Regions from separate parts of the Pseudomonas sp. NPDC088444 genome, predicted to be linked through region 3. Evidence: riboswitches for the same ligand, from Rfam matches in the RefSeq annotation. Region 3 holds a riboswitch; each other region holds the start of a gene.
The links. Region 3 has a riboswitch for cobalamin ahead of cobO (cob(I)yrinic acid a,c-diamide adenosyltransferase). Riboswitches for the same ligand answer to the same signal wherever they lie in the genome.

Region 1 (3,374 bases), on a different contig from region 3:
GTCCAACCCGCCTGATCCAGCAACTGCGCGGCCTTGGCCGGGTCGTAATCCTGCGCATGCTGGAAGTCCGGGCTATAGAAACGCGTCGCCGGGCTCAGCGGACCGCCCGCCCTTGGAAACTCGTTGAAGTACACGCTCTTCAGCGCGCCTTCGATGTCGGCGCTGCGCACGAATGCTTCACGCACCCGCAGATCATCGAACGGCGCGCGGGTGATGTTCAGCGTGCCGTTGGTAGGGTTGCCGGGGCGCTGAGCGATGATCAGTTGCAGGTCCGGATTGCGTCGGGCCGCTTCGTGGGATTCCGGCGGCAGCGCCTCGATCACGTCCACCTCGCCCGCCTGCAACGAGGCAAAGCGTACCGACGGCTCCTGAATGAACTTCCAGACGATGCGATCCAGCCACGCCGGTCCCTGATGTTTGGCCGTCGGCGGCGCCCAGTTGTAATCCGGGTTGCGCACCAGTTCGACCTGGCTCTGCCGATCCCAGCGCACCACCTTGAACGGGCCACTGCCGACCGGGCTTTCACAGTTCACGTCCCGCGGGCGCTGCAACGCTGTGGGCGATTCAATGCCGAGAAATCCTTGCGCCAACACCTCCAGAAACGCCGCGTAAGGCGTGGCCAGATGAACCACAGCGGTCTGATCATCGATCACATCGGTGCTGCGGTACTGGCGGATGTAACCGCCCGCCGTGCTCGACTGGGTTTTCGGGTTGGCCATGTGATCGAGGTTGGCCTTGACCGCCGCCGCGTTGAACGGCGTGCCGTCGGTGAAATGCACGTCATTGCGTAAATGGAAGGTGTAAGTCAGGCCGTCGTCCGAAACCTCCCACGATGTGGCCAGCCACGGGCCGATGCGCCCGTCGGCGTCCATCGATACCAACGAATCCAGATACTGCTGCCCGATGAACACCTGCGGCATGTCGCCCGCCACATGAGGATCGAGGCAGGTGGGTTCGCGATCAGTGGCGTACACCAGCGTGCCGCCACTGACGGGCTTGTCACTGCGCGCCACGGTGGACGTGCCTTGGCCGCAACCGATCAACAGGCCACACAACGCAGCGATGCCCACAATGGGCGGGGTCTTGAGCAGCGACCGTGATCGGCTGCCGGGGAGTCGCAAATACGGGGCGGGTTCTCGCATGGGTCCTGATGCCTCTAGTCCGGGAACAGGGCCATTGCACGAGGCATGCCGGGTTTGAACGCCCGTAAATACGGGGCTCAGGGACGAAACAGAGCCTCGGGGGCGACAATCTGTGTGTCGGGTGTTGGCTGAGCAACAGCCCGGGCGAGTGGCTAGCGGGGCGGCATCGAATCGGCAGCCGTAATTGACTACCGCCCTTCGCCATGCTCTCCTACACGCCTTGTTACGGGTGCCCTTCACAGGGTGAAACGGGAAACCGGTGCGTGCAGACCTTGAATCTGCGCAAGTCCGGCGCTGCCCCCGCAACGGTAAGCGAGCGAAGAGTCAGATCCACTGTGTCGGTCAGCGATATGGGAAGGCGATTCTTGCAGGCATGTTCAATGCCCCTCGCAAGCCCGGAGACCGGCCCGACAATTGACACCTAACAAACCCGCGGTGGGCGGGCGCTGTTGAGTTCGCGACCGACGTTCGTCAGTGGCCTGCTTGCGCCTTCCCCACGCCTCGATATCAAGGGAAGCGCCATGTCGATCAGCACAACCAGCCATACCGCCAGCACCACCCAGACTCAGACCCAGCGCCTGACCGCCGCGATCAGCGCGATGATTCTCGGCGCGTGTCTGGTCTACTTCGCCGGTTTCTCGCACATTGCCGCCGTGCACAACGCCGCGCACGACACCCGTCACAGCGCCGCTTTCCCTTGCCACTGAGGCCTGCCGTCATGTTCAAGCGCATCGCTCAAACGGCCGGATTCACCGGATTGCTCGCCGCCCTCCTGCTGACCCTGCTGCAAAGCTTCTGGGTCGCGCCGCTGATTCTTCAGGCCGAGACCTATGAAAAGGCCCCGGCGGCCGAAATGCACGAACACGCCGACGGAGCCATGGTCGGCCACGTCCACGACGAAGAAGCCTGGGAGCCAGAAGATGGCTGGCAGCGCGTGCTGTCTACCACGGGTGGCAACCTGGTGGTCGCGGTTGGTTTCTCGCTGATGCTGGCGGCCCTCTATACCTTGCGCGCGCCGGGCAGCGTGCGTCAGGGCGCATTGTGGGGGCTGGCCGGTTATGCGGTGTTCGTGCTGGCGCCCACCCTGGGTCTGCCGCCAGAGCTGCCGGGCACTGCGGCTGCCGACCTGACGCTTCGACAGACCTGGTGGATTGGCACCGCCGCCTCGACCGCCGTGGGGCTGGCGCTGATCGTGTTCGCTCACAACGCGCTGCTGAAAGTGTTGGGGGCAGCGATTCTGGTGGTGCCCCATCTGATCGGTGCGCCACAACCCGCGGTGCATTCGGCTTTGGCGCCTGAAGCACTGGAAGCGCAGTTCAAGATCGCTTCTCAACTCACCAACGCTGTGTTCTGGATCGCCATGGGCCTGATCAGCGCCTGGTTGTTCCGTCGTTACGATGCACGCCAAACCCAAGCCGGCCTCAATCACGCCGTATGAGTGCAGGCCGTCAGCGGCCGATCCTCGTGATCGGCCTGGGTTGCCAAAGCGGCTGTCCGGTTTCGGTGCTGATGGGACTGATCGAGGTGACGCTGCTGGAGCATCGACTGGCCCTGTCCGACATCACCGCCCTGGCCTCCATTGACAGCAAGTCGAATGAGGCCGGGTTGCTGGAGCTGGCTGAACAACTGGCGTTGCCACTGACTTTTTTCAGCGCTGAGCAGTTGGCAGTGTTCGAGCCTCGGTTGAGTCATCGCTCGCAGATCGCTTTCGATAACACGGGGTGTTACGGCGTCGCGGAAAGCGCGGCGCTGGCGCTGGCGGCTCAGTTGGGTGACGGCGCTGCCACATTGATGATTGAACGGCGCAACAGTTCGCGCGCCACATTCGCCCTGGCCGGTAGCTTGCGCACCCTTTGATGGTTTGGTTATCCCTTTTTAAACGCACTCCCACAGGCCATCACCCGTTCTGAACTCCGGAGTTCTAATGACTGTCTTCTTCATCGGCGCAGGTCCCGGCGACCCTGACCTGATCACCGTCAAAGGTCAGCGTCTGATTCGCAATTGTCCGGTGATCATCTATGCAGGATCGCTGGTTCCGGAAGCCGTGCTTGAGGGGCATCACGCGCTGCAAGTGGTCAACAGCGCCGAATTGCACTTGGAACAGATCATCGCCTTGATGAAATCCGCTCATGCAAAAGGCCAGGATGTCGCTCGTGTGCACTCGGGCGATCCGAGCCTGTATGGCGCCATCGGTGAACAAATTCGCTGCCTGCGTGAGCTGAGCATCCCGTT
Region 2 (3,374 bases), on a different contig from region 3:
TCAAAACCATCCCCAATACCTTCTTTCTGGTGCTGGGTTGCCTGGCCTTTCTGATCGTCACGGTGGCGGTGAACATCATGGCCAACTTCGTCGCCCCAGCCTTCGTACTCAGCAGCGTGGCGCCGCGCTACCTGACCTTCCGCCGTGCCGGGATGCTCAGCGCCACCGTCGCGGTCCTGATCCTGCCGTGGAACCTCTACAACAGCCCGGTGGTGATCGTGTATTTTCTGTCAGGCCTGGGTGCCCTGCTCGGCCCGCTGTATGGCGTGATCACCGCTGACTACTGGCTGCTGCGCAAGGGCCGGGTCAACGTGCCGCAGTTGTACAGCGAAGACCCTGAAGGCGCCTATCACTACTGGCGTGGTGTGAACCCGCGGGCCGTCGGCGCGTTCATTCCGGCGGCGATGATTTCCACGGTCACGGCCCTGGCACCGGCCTTCGAGTCGGTATCGCCGTTTTCCTGGCTGATGGGTGCAGCCATCGGTGCCGCCTTGCACCTGCTGCTGGCCGACCGCCGCCAAACCTTCAAAGACGTCAGTGGCGAGGCCATTGCCGTCAACACCGTTCAGCATTGATCGCAAGCGAGAGACCGTCACCCATGCGAATTTTGATCGTCAACGTCAACACCACCCAATCGATGACCCAGACCATCGCCGAGCAGGCGCGCAGTGTCGCGTCGCCTGGCACTGAAATCGTCGGCCTGACCCCGCGTTTCGGTGCCGAGTCGGTGGAAGGCAACTTCGAAAGCTATCTGGCGGCGATTGCCGTGATGGACCGGGTGCTGTCCTACGATCAGCCCTATGACGCGGTGATTCAGGCCGGTTACGGCGAGCATGGCCGCGAAGGTTTGCAAGAGTTGCTGGACGTGCCGGTGGTGGACATCACCGAAGCGGCAGCCAGCCTGGCGATGTTGCTCGGCCACAAATATTCGGTGGTGACGACGCTGGACCGCGCCGTGCCATTGATTGAAGACCGGCTGAAGCTGGCGGGCGTGTACGAGCGTTGTGCATCGGTGCGGGCCAGCGGCATGAGCGTGCTGGAACTGGAGGAAATGCCGGACCGCGCGCTGGAGGCGATTGCCGGTCAGGCCGTCGAGGCGGTCAAGCACGACAAGGCCGAAGTGATTTGCCTGGGCTGCGGCGGCATGGCGGGGTTGGACCAGTTGATTCGTGATCGCGCCGGGGTGCCGGTGGTCGATGGCGTGACCGCGGCGGTGGCGCTGGCCGAATCGCTGGTGCGCCTGGGGTTGAAGACCTCCAAAGTGCGCACATACGCGACCCCGCGCTCTAAAAAGGTGGTGGGTTGGCCGTTCAAGCTCTGACCCACGCTGCCCCTGATCACGCGTAGCCACGCTCGGTCTGTAGCAGTCCGGCTTGCCGGCGGTGGCGTCCTTGAAATCGTCGCCGCCGGCAAGCCGGACTGCTACAGGTCATGCGGCGGGCAATGAGCACCCGGCGGCGACATAGCGATGTGCGATCTTGCGCCAATCGTTTACTATCCCCGCCGCCGGTTTCCACACGGAATTAATAGGGAATCCGAAGGCCCGTCCACCGGGCCGAAACGGAACTGTCCCCGCAACTGTAGGCGCTGAGCCCTGCTTCCCGTTTGCCACTGGGTCACCCCGGGAAGGCCGAAGCAGGACGACGATGCGCCAGTCAGGAGACCTGCCGGCAAGCGTCAATCATTCACCGGCGGGGTGTCCGGGGGAGGACTCCCGAGTGCGCCTCGCGCCGCTTTCGCTCGTCTGCCAGCGATTCGGGATGTACTTTCCACTGCCTGCGCCGGTCATCAGGTTCATTGGAGAAGCCCTCGATGTCGCTGCGCCGCCTTGCCTCATTGTTCACCGGTCTGACGCTGTCCAGCGCAGCCTTCGTGTCCACCGCCATCGCGGCGCCGACCCACTATCCCCTGACCGTCGACAACTGTGGCGTGCCGCTGACGTTCACCCACGCCCCGCAAAAAACCGTGACCATTGGCCAGGCGGCCACCGAGATGCTATATGCGCTGGGCCTGAGCCAGCAGGTGGTGGGCACCTCATTGTGGTTCAACGAGACCCTGCCACAGTTCAAGGCTGAGAATGCCACCATCGAGCGCCTGGCCGACAATACGCCCAGCTTCGAATCGGTGATCGGCAAACGCCCGGACTTCGTGCCCGTGCAATTCGAATGGATGGTCGGCCCCCAAGGCGCGGTCGGCACGCGCCAGCAGTTTCAGGACTTGAAGATTCCCACCTACATCCTGCCCTCGGACTGCGAGGGCAAGAACAACCTGGTCGGCGCCGACGGCACGCGCACCGAGGCGTTTCGCATCGACACGCTGTACAAGAGCATCGCGCAACAGGCAGAGATCTTCGACGTGCAGGATCGCGGCCAGCAGTTGATCGACGGCTATAAGGCTCGCCTGGCCCACGCCATCGATCAGGCAAAGCAGCATGACGCCCGCAACGTCTCGGCGGTGTTCTGGTTCTCAAGCCCCGACATCAACACCGACCCTTATGTGGCCGGGCGCAAAGGCATTCCCAACTTCATGCTCGACACCCTGGGCATGCGCAATATCATCACCTCTGACGAGGAATGGCCCACCGTGGGCTGGGAAACCATCGCCAAGGCCAACCCGACGATTCTGGTGATTGCACGCATGGATCGCCGCCGATTCCCGGCGGACGATCACGAGAAGAAACTGGCCTTTCTCAAATCCGATCCGGTGACCCGCAACATGGACGCGGTGAAGAACAACCGCATCGTGATCATGGACGCCAGTGCCATGGAATCCGGTATTCGCCTGTTCGACGGCATCGAGCAACTGGCCAAGGCCACTGAGACGCCATGAACACCTTGAGCGTCGCCCGATGGCTGGGCCACGGGGTATGGGTCAGTGCGTTGCTGCTGGTGGCGATTGTCGCAGGCGTGGCCATTGGCGAAACGTCCATCAGTCTGTCGGCCATCGCTCAGGTGCTGGCCAACAAGCTGTGGGCTGCAGGTTTCCCGGTGGACCCGATCGACGAGGGCATCGTCTGGAACTACCGCTTGACCCGTGCCATCGTCGCGGCGGCCTGTGGCGCCGGACTGGCGATTTCGGGTGTGGTGCTGCAATCGCTGCTGCGCAATGCCCTGGCCGATCCGTACTTGCTGGGAATTTCGGCAGGGGCATCGACCGGCGCCGTGCTGGTGGCCATCGTCGGCCTGGGTGCCGGGGCCATTTCCCTGTCCACCGGCGCGTTCGTGGGTGCTGTCGCTGCGTTCGCCATGGTCGCCCTGCTCGCCCGCTCGTCCCGCACCAGGAGCGGTCCCCATGCAACGGGCCAGATCATTCTCGCGGGTATCGCCGGGTCGCAGCTGTTCAACGCCCTGACCTCGTTTCTGATCACCAAATCG
Region 3 (3,374 bases):
TGCCGCCGCACTCGGCCAGCAGCGGCTTGCCCGCCGCGTGGTGAGTACGAATGGCCTGGACCATCGAATGGTTCTGCCCCAAAGCCAGATGATGCAACTCGGGGTAGCCACCGGGCAGGTAGAGGCTATCGGCTTGCGGCAACGCGCTATCGCGGATCGGGGAGAAAAACAGCAATTCAGCGCCCATTGCACGCAGCAGATCGAGGCTGGCGCCGTAGGTGAACGCAAAGGCCTCGTCGCGGGCGACGGCAATGCGCACGCCCGCCAACAAAGGTTCGGCTGCCACGATGTCGGGCGCTTCGAACGTCACAGCGGGAGGCAGCGCAGAATCGCAGGTACTGGCCAACGCTTCAGCGGCAGCATCGAGACGCGCGTCCAGATCGTTCAACTCACTGGCTTGTACCAGTCCCAGATGACGGCTCGGCAATTCGATGCCGGTCTCCCGCGAGAGCGCCCCGTACCAGCGCAACCCTTCGGTCAGGCTGCCTTCGAGTAATTGCGCATGACGCACCGTGCCCACTCGGTTGGCCAGCACGCCTGCGAACGGCAAATCCGGCTGATAACGTGCAAGACCCAGCGCCAGAGCGCCGAAGGTTTGCGCCATGGCCGTGCCATCAATCACCCCCAGCACCGGCACACCGAAACGCCGGGCCAGATCGGCACTGGATGGCGTGCCATCGAACAGGCCCATCACACCTTCGATCAAAATCAGATCGGCTTCAGCCGCCGCTTCCCACAGCAAACGACGACTTTCCGCCTCGCCGACCATCCACATGTCCAGTTGGTACACCGGGTTGCCACTGGCGCGTTCGAGAATCATCGGGTCGAGAAAATCCGGCCCGCATTTGAACACGCGCACGTTACGCCCCTGATTGCGATGCAAACGTGCGAGGGCGGCGGTGACAGTGGTCTTGCCCTGACCCGACGCAGGTGCGGCGATCAGGACGGCGGGGCATTGGCGAGCGGCTTCATTCATAGGTGCAGCTCACAGCTCGATGCCCTTCTGCGCCTTGATACCGGCCTGAAACGCGTGCTTGACCACACCGATCTCGGAGACGGTGTCGGACAGGTCGATCAATTCCTGTTTGGCGCCACGCCCGGTAATGACCACATGCTGCATCGGTGGACGGCCTTGCAAGTCGCTGAGCACCTGGTCCAGATCAAGGTAGCCGTGCTTGAGGGCGATGTTCAGTTCGTCGAGGATCACCAGGCCAATCGAAGAATCACGCAGCAGTTCCTGAGTCACCGCCCAGGCGGCCTGCGCGGCGGCGATGTCGCGCTGGCGGTCCTGAGTTTCCCAGGTAAAGCCTTCGCCCATGACGTGGTAACGCACTTGCTCGGGGAAACGGCGGAAGAACAGCTCTTCGCCCGTGGCGTTGCGGCCTTTGATGAATTGCACCACGCCGCACTGCATGCCATGGCCCATGGCCCGCGCCAGCATGCCAAATGCCGAGCTGCTTTTGCCTTTACCGTTACCGGTCAGTACGAGTACCAGGCCGCACTCATTGGGGGCGCTGGCAATGCGTTCGTCCATCACCGCCTTTTTGCGCTGCATGCGCGCCAGGTGGCGTTCGTCACGTTCGAGGGATTCGCTCATCTCAGCTCTCCGCTTGAGGGCAGGTGTGGCAAACGGAGGGCGCAGACAAGGACTGACAGCAGGCATCGAAACACGTCGAGCCTGCGCAGAGCATCGCCCTCCGTGATGCTGTTGGATGGATCAGGCCGGTCTCCGGACTCATGAAAAGCCGCGCGCCTTCCCATGTTCATCGAACACAGTGGCATCGTGCGGGCCTTGGCTCATTTACCGTTGCGGAGGCAGTGCCGGGATGGATCGCAACGCGTTCGCACCGGCTTCCCTGTTTCACCCTTTGCGGGCACCTGAAACAATCGGCGAAGGTTAGAGGGTTGACTGGCGAGCGTCAATCTAAGAGACGTGGGTCATTGGCTGCTGGCCGGGAAACAGCAAACAGACAAAACGCTCTTAAGAAGTCAGTTACTGCGCGCCAGATTGGAAGGCTGAATCACTCGCTTGGCGTTCAACCAGGCTTTCTGCCAATACGGTTTATCGAGGCTGTCCAACTTGACCGTGCCACCGGTGGCAGGCGCATGAACGAAACGTCCTTCGCCGACGTAGATCCCGGCATGGCTGACATTCGAACCGCCACCCGTGGCGAAGAACACCAGATCACCAGTCTGCAACTGGCTGCGGTCGATGTCCGGACCGCGCAAGGTGATCATTTCGCGGGTCGAGCGCGGCAGCGTGATGCCTGCAGCATCGCGGTAAACGTAGCCAATCAGGCCACTGCAATCGAATCCGGAATCCGGCGTGTTGCCACCCCACCGATAAGGCGTACCCACCAGCCCGATGGCACGCAACAGCACGTCATCGGCGACAGGCGAAGAAAATTGAGGGGGAGCGGAAATGACAGGCCTGGAAACGACCTTGGGCGGGGATGGCGGAGGATTGCTGGAACAAGCGGCCAGCAATGCAGCCAGTGAAGCAACAGCCAGGCGAACCGTGTACGACATAAACACAACAACCTTTTTAGGATGCGGCTTACTCTGCCGGGAGCCGGGGCTGGGTGCAATCGGGGTTTCCCCGGTTGCACCCCCGGTAAAAACGGTTACTTACGATGTTGGCGCTTGAGTGTAGTCGAGGTCATAGCAGTCGTCGTTTCCGGGACCTTGGAAGGTGCCATGGCCAACGCGCGCTTGGCTTCGATGAAGGTACGGGCCCAGTAAGCGTCATCGAGACTGTCGACGCGCACGCCACCACTGCGACGGCTGCTGGAATGGATGAACTGGTCATCACCCAAATAGATGCCGGCGTGACTCACACGACCACGGCCCGCCGTGCTGAAGAACAGCAGATCGCCCGGCTTGAGATCATTACGCTTGACCAGCGGGGCATCGATATTGATCATCTCGCGAGAAGAACGCGGCAGGCTCATGCCCGCTTCTTCACGGAACAGGTAGCCGATGAAGCCACTGCAATCGAAACCGGACGTGGTGGAGGTGCCGCCGAAACGATAGCGAGTGCCGATCAACGACTTGCCACGTTCCAGAATGCTGTCAGCCAGCACTGGCAACTGGTAAGGCTTGTTGTCAGCGAACTGGGAAAGTTCGTCTTCGGTGGCGATTTCGTCGTCCAGAACGGAAGTCGAATAACCGGCACGGTTAGCGGATTGTGCAGTGGCAGAGTCCTTGAACTGTGGATTCTGCGCCTGTTGTTGCGACGCTGGCATCTGGGCCGCACAGCCGAACAGCAGGGTAACGAGTGCGAGAGGCACGAGGGGTGCGAAGCGATTTAGCATGGGCACGACCGTGGCTAATGTGTAAAGAAGCCGAGACTATGCCCTCTATCGTCATCATTT
Region 4 (3,374 bases), on a different contig from region 3:
GCGCGCCCAATCCTTGTTCGCTGGCCTGCCAGCCCGGTTCGTTGTCCTGGGCACAGATCGCCTGGATCACCGGGATATTTCGACGAAACGGTCGTAAATGCGGTGCCTCGGGCGTCGACTGGGCAAAACCGGTGGTGTTCAGGATGATTTCGCAGTCGACCTCATCCATCCAGTCCTGCACGGCATCGAGACAGGCAGGCTCTTTGAGGCTGGCGACAGCGATGGGTAACGGATTCAGCCCTTGGGCCATCAGTCGTTCGCAGAACACGTCGATGAACGCGGTGTTGGCCGCCTGCAAGTGCGAGCGATAGAAGAGCACAGCGGCCACGGGTTGACTGGCGTGCCATTCAACCTGCCAGTCGCTGAGCGATGCATTGCCCTTGCGCGGGTGATAGATCGCCACGCGGGGCAACGCCTGCGGCTCGCCCCAGGGGTACTCGCGCCCTAGCCACCGACTGGCCAGACAATTGAAAAGCTGCAAGGCGTTGTGCTTGCCGCCTTGGCGAAGGTAATGCCAGAGGCGCTCGCGGTCTTGCGCAGGTTCGGTGCTCAGGTCGCTGAGTTCAGGGTCCGGACGGTCATCACCGGGCACCAGAATCAGCTTGATGCCACGCGCGGCCAGTTCCACCAGGCGCTCCACGCCGTAGCGCCAATAACCGATCCCGCCGTGCAGCGAAATCAGAATGATCTTGGCATGACGCAGCACCTCGTCGACGTACAAATCGACCGAAGCGTGGTTCTGCACCTGCATGGGGTTGGCCAGGCGCAGACTGGGGTAATCGTCCGGCAACTGCTGCGCGGTCTCCGCGAGCAGCGCCAGATGGGAGTCACCGCTGCACAAAATAACCAGATCGGCAGGGGTCTGACCGAGGTCCGCGATGCTGTCGTCGGGGACGAAGCCACCGGGCTGGGTGCGCAGCAAATGCATGGGTTAACCCTGAATGGCTTCGCGCAGTTGGGCTTCGAGCACGGCGGCGTCCAGGTCCTGGCCGATCAGCACCAGACGGCTTTCGCGGGCCTCGTCGGCCTTCCAGGCGCGGTCGAAGTGCTTGTCGAAGCGCGTGCCGACGCCTTGCACCAACAGGCGCATTGGCTTGCCCGGAATCGCCACGAAGCCTTTGACCCGCAAAATGCCGTGCTGCACCACCGCCTGAGTCAGCGCATCAAGCAACAAGGCTTCGTCGGCTTGCGGCAGGGAGATGGAAATCGAATCGAAGGCGTCATGATCGTGATCGTCGTGGTCATCGCCATCGTGATGGTCGTGATGAGTCTTGCGACCATCGATGTGCACTTCGGACTCTGCACCCAGGCCCAGCAATACGCTCAACGGCAACTGCCCTTTGCTGGCCTCGATGACTTTCACCGCAGGTGGCAGTTCTTCCGCGACCTCGGCACGCACAGCAGCCAGTGCATCGGCGTCCAGCATGTCGGCTTTGTTGAGGATGACCAGGTCGGCGCTGGCCAGTTGGTCGGCGAACAGCTCATGCAATGGCGACTCGTGGTCCAGGTTTGGGTCGAGCTTGCGCTGGGCGTCCACTTGATCCGGGAAAGCTGCGAATGTACCGGCCACGACGGCCGGGCTGTCGACCACCGTGATCACCGCGTCGACGGTGCAGGCGTTGCGGATTTCCGGCCACTGGAAGGCTTGAACCAGCGGCTTTGGCAGGGCCAGACCGGAGGTTTCGATGAGGATGTGATCCAGATCGCCGCGACGGGCGACCAGTTCCTGCATCACCGGGAAGAACTCTTCCTGAACGGTGCAGCACAGGCAACCGTTGGCCAACTCGTACACGCGACCGGTGGCCTCTTCCTCGGTGCAACCGATGGTGCATTGCTTGAGGATTTCGCCGTCGATGCCCAACTCGCCGAACTCGTTGACGATCACCGCGATGCGACGCCCTTCGGCGTTGTCGAGCATGTGGCGCAGCAGCGTGGTCTTGCCCGAGCCGAGAAAGCCGGTGACGATGGTGACGGGAAGTTTGGCCAGTGATTTCATGGTTGCCCTCAGGCGCAGCGGCGGGCAAACAGGACGAGAACTGCAAGGCCGTCGCAGTCGACAGGCAAGCCGTTCGATTCGCCACCGGATCACCCCGCCCGGTTGTAATGAGAATACGTGGACGTGACGTCCGTTCGAGGCAGGTCTCCTGGCTCACGGTGGCGAATCGGCTGGCGGTTGCCAGTGATCACGCATTCATCGCGCCTTCCCGCTCGCGCAGTGGCTGTGCAATGAACATGACCGTTTACAGTTGCGGGGGCAGCTGTGGCTTGTACCACATTCCCTTCTTAGCGCCGACGCCTTGACAGAGCGGATCGGCGAACCTCAAGTGCGCAAGGCTACGCAGTGGCTTGACGAAGGTCAATGCGCAAGCGGAGCGAACCCGGCGCACCGCTAGTGCAATAACGCTTCAATCCCTTCGACCAGGCATTGCAGACTCACGGGCTTGTGCAGCACCACGGCGTCCGCTTGGCATTCAGCGCGCACCGATTCCAGGTCCGCATGGCCGGTGAGCAGCAAAATGGGCAGACCGGGCCTGATTTCCCGCAACACCCGAGACAACGCCACCCCGCTGAAATCTCCCATCGCGCAATCGCTGACCACGATATCCGGCGCGCGCTGGCGAATGGATTCGATCGCCTCAAAGCCACTGGACACCGACGCCACTGAATAACCTGCGTCGACCAACAGATGGGTCATGACCTCGCGCAAAGAAGCGTCATCGTCGACCAACAGCACGTTCGCACGGCTGGCCGGGATTTCGGCGCTGGCTTGCCCGGACGTCTGCACGATTGACTCATTCACGCCATCGCGAACCCTCAGCAGCAGGGTCACGGTGGTGCCACCGGCCATACCGCAATGGAGGGAAACGGTGCCACCCGCCTGCGCGGCAAAGGCTGACACCTGCGACAACCCCAGCCCGGTGCCCTTCCCCGCCTGTTTGGTTGTGAAGAAAGGTTCGAAGACCTGCCGGGCGATGGCTTCCGGAATGCCTGGCCCGTCATCTTCGACCGTCAATTGCAGGTACAGCCCATCGGCCAACGACTCATGCTCGGTCAGGGCCACCAGCGAAGTCGCCACACGAATGCTGCCCGCACCGCTCATCGCATCTCGCGCGTTGACCAGCAGATTGAGCACTGCGGCCTCCAGTTGCGTGGCATCGCACAAAACCAGCGCCGGCGCAGGCTCCAGTGCGAAGCGAAGGCTGACGTCCGGACTCAGGACACGGCCGAACAGCTCTTCGAGGTTGCGCAGTTGAGCGCTGACATCCAGCAACCTTAACGCCGATGAGTCCTCCCGCGTGAATGCCAGCAGTTGTGCGATCAGCGAAGCGCCCTTGCTCACCGCCTGAAGGCCCACCGAGGCCCAGCGGCGGACA

Region 1: another riboswitch for cobalamin. It lies ahead of ACI2KB_RS22680 (CbtB-domain containing protein); the one in region 3 lies ahead of cobO (cob(I)yrinic acid a,c-diamide adenosyltransferase).
Region 2: another riboswitch for cobalamin. It lies ahead of ACI2KB_RS22495 (ABC transporter substrate-binding protein); the one in region 3 lies ahead of cobO (cob(I)yrinic acid a,c-diamide adenosyltransferase).
Region 4: another riboswitch for cobalamin. It lies ahead of cobW (cobalamin biosynthesis protein CobW); the one in region 3 lies ahead of cobO (cob(I)yrinic acid a,c-diamide adenosyltransferase).

The regions. Positions count from the first base shown of each region.
Region 1 covers NZ_JBJDNK010000012.1:52,250-55,623, forward strand. The annotation lists gene ACI2KB_RS22675 (ABC transporter substrate-binding protein) at 1-1,142, opposite strand, end outside; cobalamin riboswitch at 1,353-1,568, shown strand; gene ACI2KB_RS22680 (CbtB-domain containing protein) at 1,664-1,849, shown strand; gene ACI2KB_RS22685 (CbtA family protein) at 1,861-2,580, shown strand; gene ACI2KB_RS22690 (cobalamin biosynthesis protein) at 2,577-2,999, shown strand; gene cobM (precorrin-4 C(11)-methyltransferase) at 3,067-3,374, shown strand, end outside.
Region 2 covers NZ_JBJDNK010000012.1:6,341-9,714, forward strand. The annotation lists gene ACI2KB_RS22485 (NCS1 family nucleobase:cation symporter-1) at 1-575, shown strand, start outside; gene ACI2KB_RS22490 (aspartate/glutamate racemase family protein) at 599-1,321, shown strand; cobalamin riboswitch at 1,491-1,687, shown strand; gene ACI2KB_RS22495 (ABC transporter substrate-binding protein) at 1,813-2,829, shown strand; gene ACI2KB_RS22500 (FecCD family ABC transporter permease) at 2,826-3,374, shown strand, end outside.
Region 3 covers NZ_JBJDNK010000013.1:111,629-115,002, reverse strand. The annotation lists gene ACI2KB_RS23880 (cobyrinate a,c-diamide synthase) at 1-976, opposite strand, end outside; gene cobO (cob(I)yrinic acid a,c-diamide adenosyltransferase) at 986-1,597, opposite strand; cobalamin riboswitch at 1,703-1,897, opposite strand; gene ACI2KB_RS23870 (C40 family peptidase) at 1,990-2,529, opposite strand; gene ACI2KB_RS23865 (C40 family peptidase) at 2,625-3,314, opposite strand.
Region 4 covers NZ_JBJDNK010000012.1:142,028-145,401, forward strand. The annotation lists gene cobN (cobaltochelatase subunit CobN) at 1-928, opposite strand, end outside; gene cobW (cobalamin biosynthesis protein CobW) at 932-1,996, opposite strand; cobalamin riboswitch at 2,117-2,338, opposite strand; gene ACI2KB_RS23090 (response regulator) at 2,390-2,800, opposite strand; partial or broken gene ACI2KB_RS23095 (ATP-binding protein) at 2,795-3,374, opposite strand, start outside.